Regions from separate parts of the Nesterenkonia suensis genome, predicted to be linked through region 1. Evidence: riboswitches for the same ligand, from Rfam matches in the RefSeq annotation. Region 1 holds a riboswitch; the other holds the start of a gene.
The links. A riboswitch is a leader RNA that binds a small molecule or an ion and turns the genes downstream of it on or off. The one in region 1 is predicted to bind thiamine pyrophosphate.

Region 1 (4,203 bases):
CTGGGCGGTCTCCGGGTCCAGAGCCAGGGCGAACTGGTCCTTCCAGCGGAACTCGAACCGCGCCTTCGACAGCGCGTCGTCCCGCGCCTGAGCGGCCGGGTGACCCTTGGCCAGGTCGGCGGCGTGGGCGGCGATCTTGTAGGTGATCACCCCGGCCCGGACGTCGTCGCGGTTGGGCAGCCCCAGATGCTCTTTCGGGGTGACGTAGCACAGCATGGCGGTGCCGTAGCGAGCGATCTCGGTGGCGCCGATCGCGCTGGTGATGTGGTCATAGCCCGGAGCGATGTCCGTGACCAGCGGCCCCAAGGTGTAGAAGGGCGCCCCGTGACAGAGCTCCTGCTGGCGCTCCACGTTCTCCCGCACCAGGTGCAGCGGAATGTGGCCCGGGCCCTCGACCATGACCTGCACGTCGTGCTCCCAGGCCCGCCGGGTCAGCTCCGCCAAGGTGTCGAGCTCCGCGAACTGGGCCTCGTCATTGGCATCCGCGATCGATCCCGGCCGCAGCCCGTCGCCCAGAGAGAAGGCGACGTCGTAGGCGGCGAAGATCTCGCACAGCTCGTCATAGTGCGTGTACAGGAAGTTCTCCCGGTGATGCGCCAGGCACCAGCCGGCCAGGATCGACCCGCCACGGGAGACGATGCCGGTGACCCGCTCGGCGGTCAGCGGCACGTGCCGCAGCAGCACCCCGGCGTGGACGGTCATGTAGTCCACGCCCTGCTCGCACTGCTCGATCACCGTGTCCCGGAAGACCTCCCAGGTCAGGGCCGAGGCGTCGCCGTCGACCTTCTCCAGCGCCTGGTAGATCGGCACGGTGCCGATGGGCACCGGGGCGTTGCGCAGGATCCACTCCCGGGTGGTGTGGATGTCATCCCCGGTGGAGAGGTCCATGACGGTGTCTGCACCCCACCGGGTGGCCCAGCGCAGCTTGTCCACCTCCTCCGCGATGGAGCTGGTGACCGCCGAGTTGCCGATGTTGGCGTTGATCTTCACCAGGAACTCCCGTCCGATGACCATCGGCTCGGACTCCGGGTGGTTGATGTTGTTCGGGATGATGGCCCGCCCGGCGGCCACCTCGGCGCGCACCGTCTCCGGGTCGCAGCCCTCCCGCAGGGCCGCGTAGCGCATCTCCTCGGTGATGACGCCGCGCCGGGCGTAGTGCATCTGGGTGACCTTCCTCCCCGGCAGGGCGCGGCGCGGCACGGGACCTCTGCCGCGCCACTCGTCGCTGGCCGCCCCGCGGCGCACCGCCGAGCGGCCGTCGTCGTCGAGGCGACGGCCCCGGCCGGGGTACTTCTCGGTGTCCTCCCGAGAGAGGATCCACGGCTCGCGGAACGGCGGCAGCCCCTCCAGCGGGTCGCCGCCGGGGCCCGCGGTCCGGTAGGCCTCGAACCGCTCATTGGCGGAGCCGTCCGGTGAGTCGTGCAGGCGGATCCGGGTGACGGGGACCTCAAGGCCGGAGCCGTCGGTGATGCTGGCCCGTTCGTGGGCGGGGTGGGCCTCTTCCGTGGGGGAGGCGGTGGTGTTCGCCGAAGGGGTGGTGTGCACAGAGAAATCGCTCATGATGAGCCCTCACTTCCTACGCCGGCATGACCCGGTCAGGTTCGACGGTCCAGGCGTGCATCGCCTGATCTCAGCCCCTGCAGGGGCACCCGTGTGGACTCGTCGAGCGTAACCCACTGCCCGGCGGCGACGTCGTCATATGACGCGTGACCTGGGAGGACGGGAGCGCCTCGGGTCTGCGCGTCGGGTCTTGGTCGTGCATCGCGCCACGTGTGCCGGGAGCATCCAGTGGCCGCGAATCCCGGCATCTGAAGATGCTCGTCGGCGTGCTCCGGGCAGATGCCGTCAGGCGTGGCCACTCGAGAGGGGGGGGGGAGTGGAGAAGCGCTGACGCCGGGAGGAGAGACGGCGCCGCAGACACGACGAGGCCCCCGGTCAGATGACCGAGGGCCTCGTGCTTCGAGCGGAGGATGGGGGATTCGAACCCCCGAGGGCGTGAACCCAACACGCGTTCCAAGCGTGCGCCATAGGCCGCTAGGCGAATCCTCCTGGAGCACTCGGTCCGCAGGTGCGAACACCCGACGTCGCGAGAGCAGACTCCATCGTAGCGAAGAACAGCACGAAAATGCACATCGAGTCCGGATCGGCGCCATGACGGGCGTCAGCGCGCGACGCCGACCGTCAGACATGTGCCTGCACGAATGCCAGCGGGGCCACGGTCACGGGCGAGGCCGAGGGCAGGCGGCCCCGTGGACGGGCCAGTTGGCGCGGGCGCGGATCTCCGGGCTACGATGGTCCACGGCCCCACGTGTGGTGTCATCCTGCTGAACTCCCCCAGGACCGGAAGGTAGCAAGGGTAGGTGGGCTCTGGCAGGTGCACGTGGGGCCACTTCTCTGCCCGCCCGGCGATCTGCGCCACGGGTCGGGCCTGCGCTCCCTATCCCCGCGGCCTCCTTCTCGGGGATGACGACGACGCTTCGCCTCCTTCACTAGCGTGGGGCCCATGACTCATCCCGCGCACCGACGCACACCGTCCCCGCTGCTGCAGATCTGCCGAGGTCCCGTCGGCCAAGGATTCGCGATCAGCGCCGCCGCTCTCATCCCGGTCCGTCGCTATCCCCGTTGGCTGCGGGAGACGATCGTCTGGGTCCCGTCGGTCACGATGGCGGCAGTGTTCCTCTTTCCCGAGCAGGCGCAACGGATCGCTCGGCAGACGGGGCTCGAGATCGCTGAGTCCGTCGCCGAGCCCAGCACTGAGTCCGGTCCAGAGTCCGGTCCAGAGTCCGGTCCAGAGTCCGGTCCTGAGTCCGGCACTGAGGCTCCGCTGCCCGTCCGGCTGGCCGCCGCCGGATTCTTCGGGGCCGCCGTCTACGCAACGATGCGCACGAGCCTCTGGGCGGACACGGCACTGGAGAACGGGCTGCGGCGTCTCCGCGTCCCCGCCCCGCGGACGGTGCTGGCGGTGGCCGCGGGGACTGCAGCCTGGGGCAGCGCCGAACGTGAACGCCGCCGGGGTGCTTCACCCGGCGACTGAGATCGCTGCGTGGGGAAGTTCCCTCCCCGCTTCCTGGACAATGGAGAACAGCGCGTCCCGTGACCCGGGGCGAACTGACCACTTCATCCCGGCGGTCGCCCACAAGGCGACCCGCCACGACCGGAAGGCGAACCACGTGTCCGAGAACCCCACCGCCGAGGCTGCGATCACTCCTTCAGCCCCCAGCAGGCCTGGCTACACCATCGGTGACTATCTGCTCGACCGTCTGGCCGAACTGGGCCTCACCGAGCTCTTCGGAGTCCCCGGGGACTTCAACCTGCGATTCCTCGACCACGTGGTTGCCCATGACGACATCCGCTGGGTGGGATCGGCCAACGAGCTCAACGCCGGCTACACCGCCGACGGCTACGCCCGCATCCGCGGCATCGGCGCCTTCCTGACCACCTATGGCGTGGGAGAGCTCTCCGCCATCAACGCGCTGGCCGGCTCCTACGCGGAGTCCGTGCCGGTGGTGCAGATCGTCGGAGCCCCGCCGAAGGAGGCCCAGGCCTCCGGCCGGAAGATCCACCACTCGCTGGGCGACGGCGATTTCAAGCACTTCCTCCGCATGGCGGAGGAGGTCACCTGCGCGCACGCGGACCTCGACGCCGCCACCGCCACCTGGGAGATCGACCGTGTCCTGCGGGACGTCGTCTTCCGCCGCCGTCCCGGCTACCTGATGCTCGCCGCCGACGTCGCCGAGGTGCCGGCCTTCCCACCGTCGGCGCCGTTGATGACCGACCTGCCGGTGACCACCCCCGGAGCGGAGACCGCCTTCGAGGAGGCGCTGCGCCGCTTCCTGCCCGGCCGCCGCACCGCCGTGCTGGCCGACCTGCTGGTCCATCGCCTCGGGGCCACCGAGGAGCTCGCCTCCTTCCTCGCCGACTCGAACCTGCCCTTCGCGACCCTCGCCTGGGGAAAGACCCTGGTGGACGAATCCGACGAGAACTTCGTGGGCATCTACTCCGGGGCCGCCTCTCAGCAGCGGGTGCGCGATGTCATCGAAGGAGCCGATGCGCTGATTACGCTCGGCGTGGAGTACACCGACAACACCACCGCCGGGTTCTCCATGGATCTCGATCCTGCGCGACTCATCGACATCTCCCGCTTCGGAGCTCGGATCGGTGACGAGGTCTTCACCCCGATCTCCCTGGAGGCGGCGCTGTCCG
Region 2 (4,203 bases), on a different contig from region 1:
ACCACGTGGTCCACGAAGTCCTCGAGGCTGCCCGGCATGGCCGGCGGCATGAGGTTGAAGCCGTCCGCCGCCCCGTAGTCCACCCAACGTTCGATCTCGTCGGCGATCGACTCCGGCGTGCCCACCATGGTGCAGTGCCCTCCCCCGGCGGCCAGCCGGCCCAGCAGCTGCCGGACGGTGGGCCGCTCGGTGGCGATGATCCGCAGGATCGTGGCATACCGGCCCTGCGGCCCGGTGAACTCCTCCAGCGGGGGCAGCTCCGGGACGGGCGCGTCGAGCTCCCAGTCCGAGGTGTCCTGGCCGATGAACACGCTGAGCTGGCGCAGCGAGGCCTCCGTGGGCAGCAACGCGTCCAGTGCGGCCTGCTTGGCGCGTGCCTCGGCCATGGTGGAGCCCACATAGGTGACCAGCCCAGGCATGATCGCCGTGCCGTGGGGGTCGCGCCCTGCGGCGGCGAGCCGGCGTCGGACATCGGTGCTGTACTCCCGCGCGGCCTCGACGTCATAGGCGACCGCGTAGATCGCCTCCGCGTAGCGGGAGGCCAGGTCTCGGCCCTGCTCGGAGGCCCCGGCCTGGAAGAGCACCGGCCGACCCTGCGGCGGGCGCGGGACGTTCAGCGGCCCGGCCACCTGGAAGTGCTCGCCCTGATGGTCGATGGGGGCGATGAGGCCGCCGTCGGAGTAGCGTCCGTCCCGATCGTGGAGCAGGGACTCCCGCGGCCAGGAGTCCCAGAGCCGGGTGACGGCATCGATGAACTCCTCGGCCCGGGTGTAGCGCTGCGCGTGCGCCGGCATGGCTGGGTAGGAGTGGTTCTGCGCCTCGGCGTCGAACATGGAGGTCACCACGTTCCAACCGATGCGCCCACCGCTGATGTGGTCCAGGCTGGCCAGCAGCCGGGCCGCGTGGAACGGGGTCCAGAAGGTCGAGGACACGGTGCTGACCAGCCCGATCCGCTCGGTGTGCTGACTCATCGCCGACAGCAGCGTCAACGGCTCCAAGAACCAGGTGGGCCCGTCCTCGACGGCGCCGATGCCCAGCGAGTGGCCGTCGGCGAAGAACACGGCATCCAGCGTCCCGCGCTCGGCGAGGCGCGCCAGCTCGATGTAGTAGTCGACGTCGCCGAGCCGTTCCACCGCAGAGTCCGGCGCGCGCCAGGCGGCCTTGTGGTGCCCGACGCCGAAGAGGAACAGGTTCAGCTTGACCTGCGGTGCTTCGGTGGTGATCTGTCGCGCTCCCATGCTCAGCCCTTCACCAGCCCGCCGTCGACGATCAGATTCTGCCCCGTCACCCCGCGCGACCACGGGGAGGCGAAGAACAGGGCGGCGTCGGCCAGCTGCTCCGGGGTGGTCACTTTGCGCAGCGGGGTGCCGGCGGCGATGGCGTCGAAGACCTCCTCCGGGGTGGCGGCGGAGGCGTCGGTGGTGCGCAGCAACCCGCCGGAGACCATGTTGACGGTGATGCCGTCCGGTCCGAGGTCGTCGGCGAAGGTGCGCGTCAGCGAGAGCAGCGCCGCCTTGGCCGCGGTGTAGTCGTGGTACGGCACCACCGGGTGCTGGAAGAGGTTGGTGCCGATGGTGATGACCCGCCCCTGGCCGGCCTCGCGCATCCCGGGCAGGGCGGCCTGGATGACGTTCAGCGGGCCGGTCACCGAACCGGCGAACTGCGCCTCGAACTCCTCGGCGGTGATCGCATCGGCCTGAGGGCGGGCGTCGCCGGTGAAGGCGAAGTCCACCAGGGCGTTGTTCACCACGGTGGTCACCGGGCGACCGAAGTGCTCGGCGGCGGTGCTGATCAGCTGCCGGACCTGGTCGGCGTCGCGGATGTCGGCGCCGACGGCGAGCGCCTGCTCCGGGTGGGCGGCGGCGATCGCTGAAGCCGCGGCCTGCGAGGAGTGGTAGTTGACCACGACCCGGGCACCTTCGCGGAGGAAGGCTGCGGTGAGGGCCGCGCCCAGGCCGCGGGCGCCGCCGGTGACGACGACGACCTGCTCGGCCAGCGGCAGGGCGCCCTCGTGGGCCTCGGCCCTGGATTCCCGGGTGGGTGCGGCGTCGTGGAGTGCGGTGTCGGTGCTCATGCGTGCCTCTCGTCTCGAGGCGAAGGCAGCCCGCAGGCGATGCGCGAAGCACCCCGGTGATCCCACCAGGTGCGCCGCCGTGCGACGCGTGGCCGCGTATGCCGGACAATCCCTTCGCCAGTGCTAACTGGATCAGGTTCGACGGGTGTCATCTCAGCCGCAGAGTGCGGCACCCCGTGTCACGGTCACCATCTCAGCACATGGCGGGCGTCACAGCCAGTCGGTGAGGGACGGATGACCGCGGATCCCTGTCCGTGACGCCTTCATCCGACCGCTCCAGACGCAGGAATTCCGACCTGGCACTCGCGGCGCATCCCGTGAGCTTCCAGACACCACCGTCCGGCATCGTCAGGTCCGGCGCGCAACGTTCCTCCAAGTCTTCTCACTCGCCAATCCATGCTGCTCATGCCGACCCCGCGGCCGTTGCCCACTCCAGCGGATTCGCCGTCCGCCCCAGCACGGTTCGCCACCGTCAGATCCAGGGTCTCGCCGACCTCGAGCGTGATCCAACAATCGGGCTCGCCTGCATGAGAGGGAGCACCATGCCGCAGCACGTTGGTGACGGCCTCCTGAATCAGGCAACCGAGGTCGTGCTGGAGGACGAGCCCCACGTTCGCGGAATCCCCACGCACCAACAGCTGCGGATGATGCCCGCCCTCACGCAGTTCATCCAGGCGCAGCTCGAGGACCTCGTCCAACCCCATCTGGATACCGGCGTACTCATCTCCCGGAATCTCCTGCAGCACCGACACCACCTGATGCAGATCTGAGATCGCCGAGCCCGCGGCCTCCGAAATCGCCCGCAGGGCCGTCTCGTGGCCCTGAGGATTCTGGGCCAGTCCGGCCACTTCGCTGCGCATCCGGATCATCGTCAGCTCATGACCCAACGAGTCGTGGAGTTCATGGGCGAGCGCGCGTCTCTCGGCCTCCCTGGCCGCCTCGAGGGCCGCTTCAACAGCAACAGCACGTTCCTCAGCATCCTGCTGCCGCTCATAGGTCCGCCGGAGCAGACCCCCGACCACATAGGCGCCCCCGATGCACAGTGCCCACCACACCCACATTCCAAGGTCCGACCCACTTGACGCTCGGTCCCACACGGACAGCGTCACCCAGAACAAGGCCAGCACCAGATAGGCGCGCCGGCACCATGGCCGGGCGGAGACAGCCATGATCCCTCCGAAGGCGACCGCCAGGAGCGCCCCCTCCACGGGAGCCCCCATGAATCCGCTCATGGCCGCGCCTCCGAGTGCGACGACGGCACCGGCCTGCGGCGCGATCCACAGCGCGCAGAAACTCAATGCCCAGGCAATGTAGGCAATCAACGTACCCTGTGCCACTGGGGACTCCAGCACGAGGATCTGCAGCACCAGGGAGATGATCAGAGCCGACCCCACGGGAATCGTGACGGCCAGCAGTGCGTACCGTGGGAGCTTCTGCACCATGCTGGGAACTGGGGTTCGCACCATGTGGTCAGGCTATAGGATCGTTCCATGATTCAAGTGCTGGTGGTGGACGATCATCCCGCCATGCGCGACGCACTCAGCATCTACGTGCGATCTGCCTCCGACATGGAGCTGGTCGGCGGCCACGCCACTGGTCGGGCTGCTCTCCACCGCGTCCGGGACGACGCGCCCGACGTCGTCCTACTCGACCTCCACCTCCCGGACCACGACGGCGTCGAGATCACTCGGATCATCGTCGACACCTACCCACGCACGCGGGTGCTGGCACTGTCAGCGTTCACATCCCCAACGACTGTCGCTCATGCGATTCTCGCGGGCGCCACCGGGTACCTCAGCAAGGGCGCGACCGCACGGGAGATAGTGGCTGGCATACGCCGTGTCCACGCCGACAAGCCCATCTTGGACTCCGCTGTTGCCCCCCACCTGCTGGTCAGCCCGACAGCCTCTCCAGACGCTCTTCACCGAGCAGCAACGCAGATCCTCAGCCTGGTCCCAGAGATCCCGCCCCGGGAGCTGGAGACCTTGCAGCACCTCTCCACAGGTCTCAGCAATCATGAGATCGCGCAGGCCATGACGATCAGCGAAGCCGCAGTCAAAGGACATCTGAGCCGGCTGAATCGCAGACTCGACGCTCGAGACCGCGTGCAGCTGCTCATCCGTGCTACG

Region 2: another riboswitch for thiamine pyrophosphate. It lies ahead of ACYVKI_RS13695 (3-oxoacyl-ACP reductase); the one in region 1 lies ahead of thiC (phosphomethylpyrimidine synthase ThiC).

Annotation. Positions count from the first base shown of each region.
Region 1 is NZ_BAAGRN010000001.1:188,392-192,594, forward strand. Features, by position in the region: gene thiC (phosphomethylpyrimidine synthase ThiC) at 1-1,560, opposite strand, end outside; TPP riboswitch at 1,557-1,663, opposite strand; tRNA gene ACYVKI_RS00825 (tRNA-Ser) at 1,965-2,049, opposite strand; RNA gene ffs (signal recognition particle sRNA small type) at 2,298-2,394, shown strand; gene ACYVKI_RS00835 (hypothetical protein) at 2,504-3,034, shown strand; gene ACYVKI_RS00840 (alpha-keto acid decarboxylase family protein) at 3,171-4,203, shown strand, end outside.
Region 2 is NZ_BAAGRN010000025.1:16,326-20,528, forward strand. Features, by position in the region: gene ACYVKI_RS13690 (LLM class flavin-dependent oxidoreductase) at 1-1,238, opposite strand, end outside; gene ACYVKI_RS13695 (3-oxoacyl-ACP reductase) at 1,241-2,074, opposite strand; TPP riboswitch at 2,166-2,261, opposite strand; gene ACYVKI_RS13700 (histidine kinase) at 2,338-3,540, opposite strand; gene ACYVKI_RS13705 (response regulator transcription factor) at 3,565-4,203, shown strand, end outside.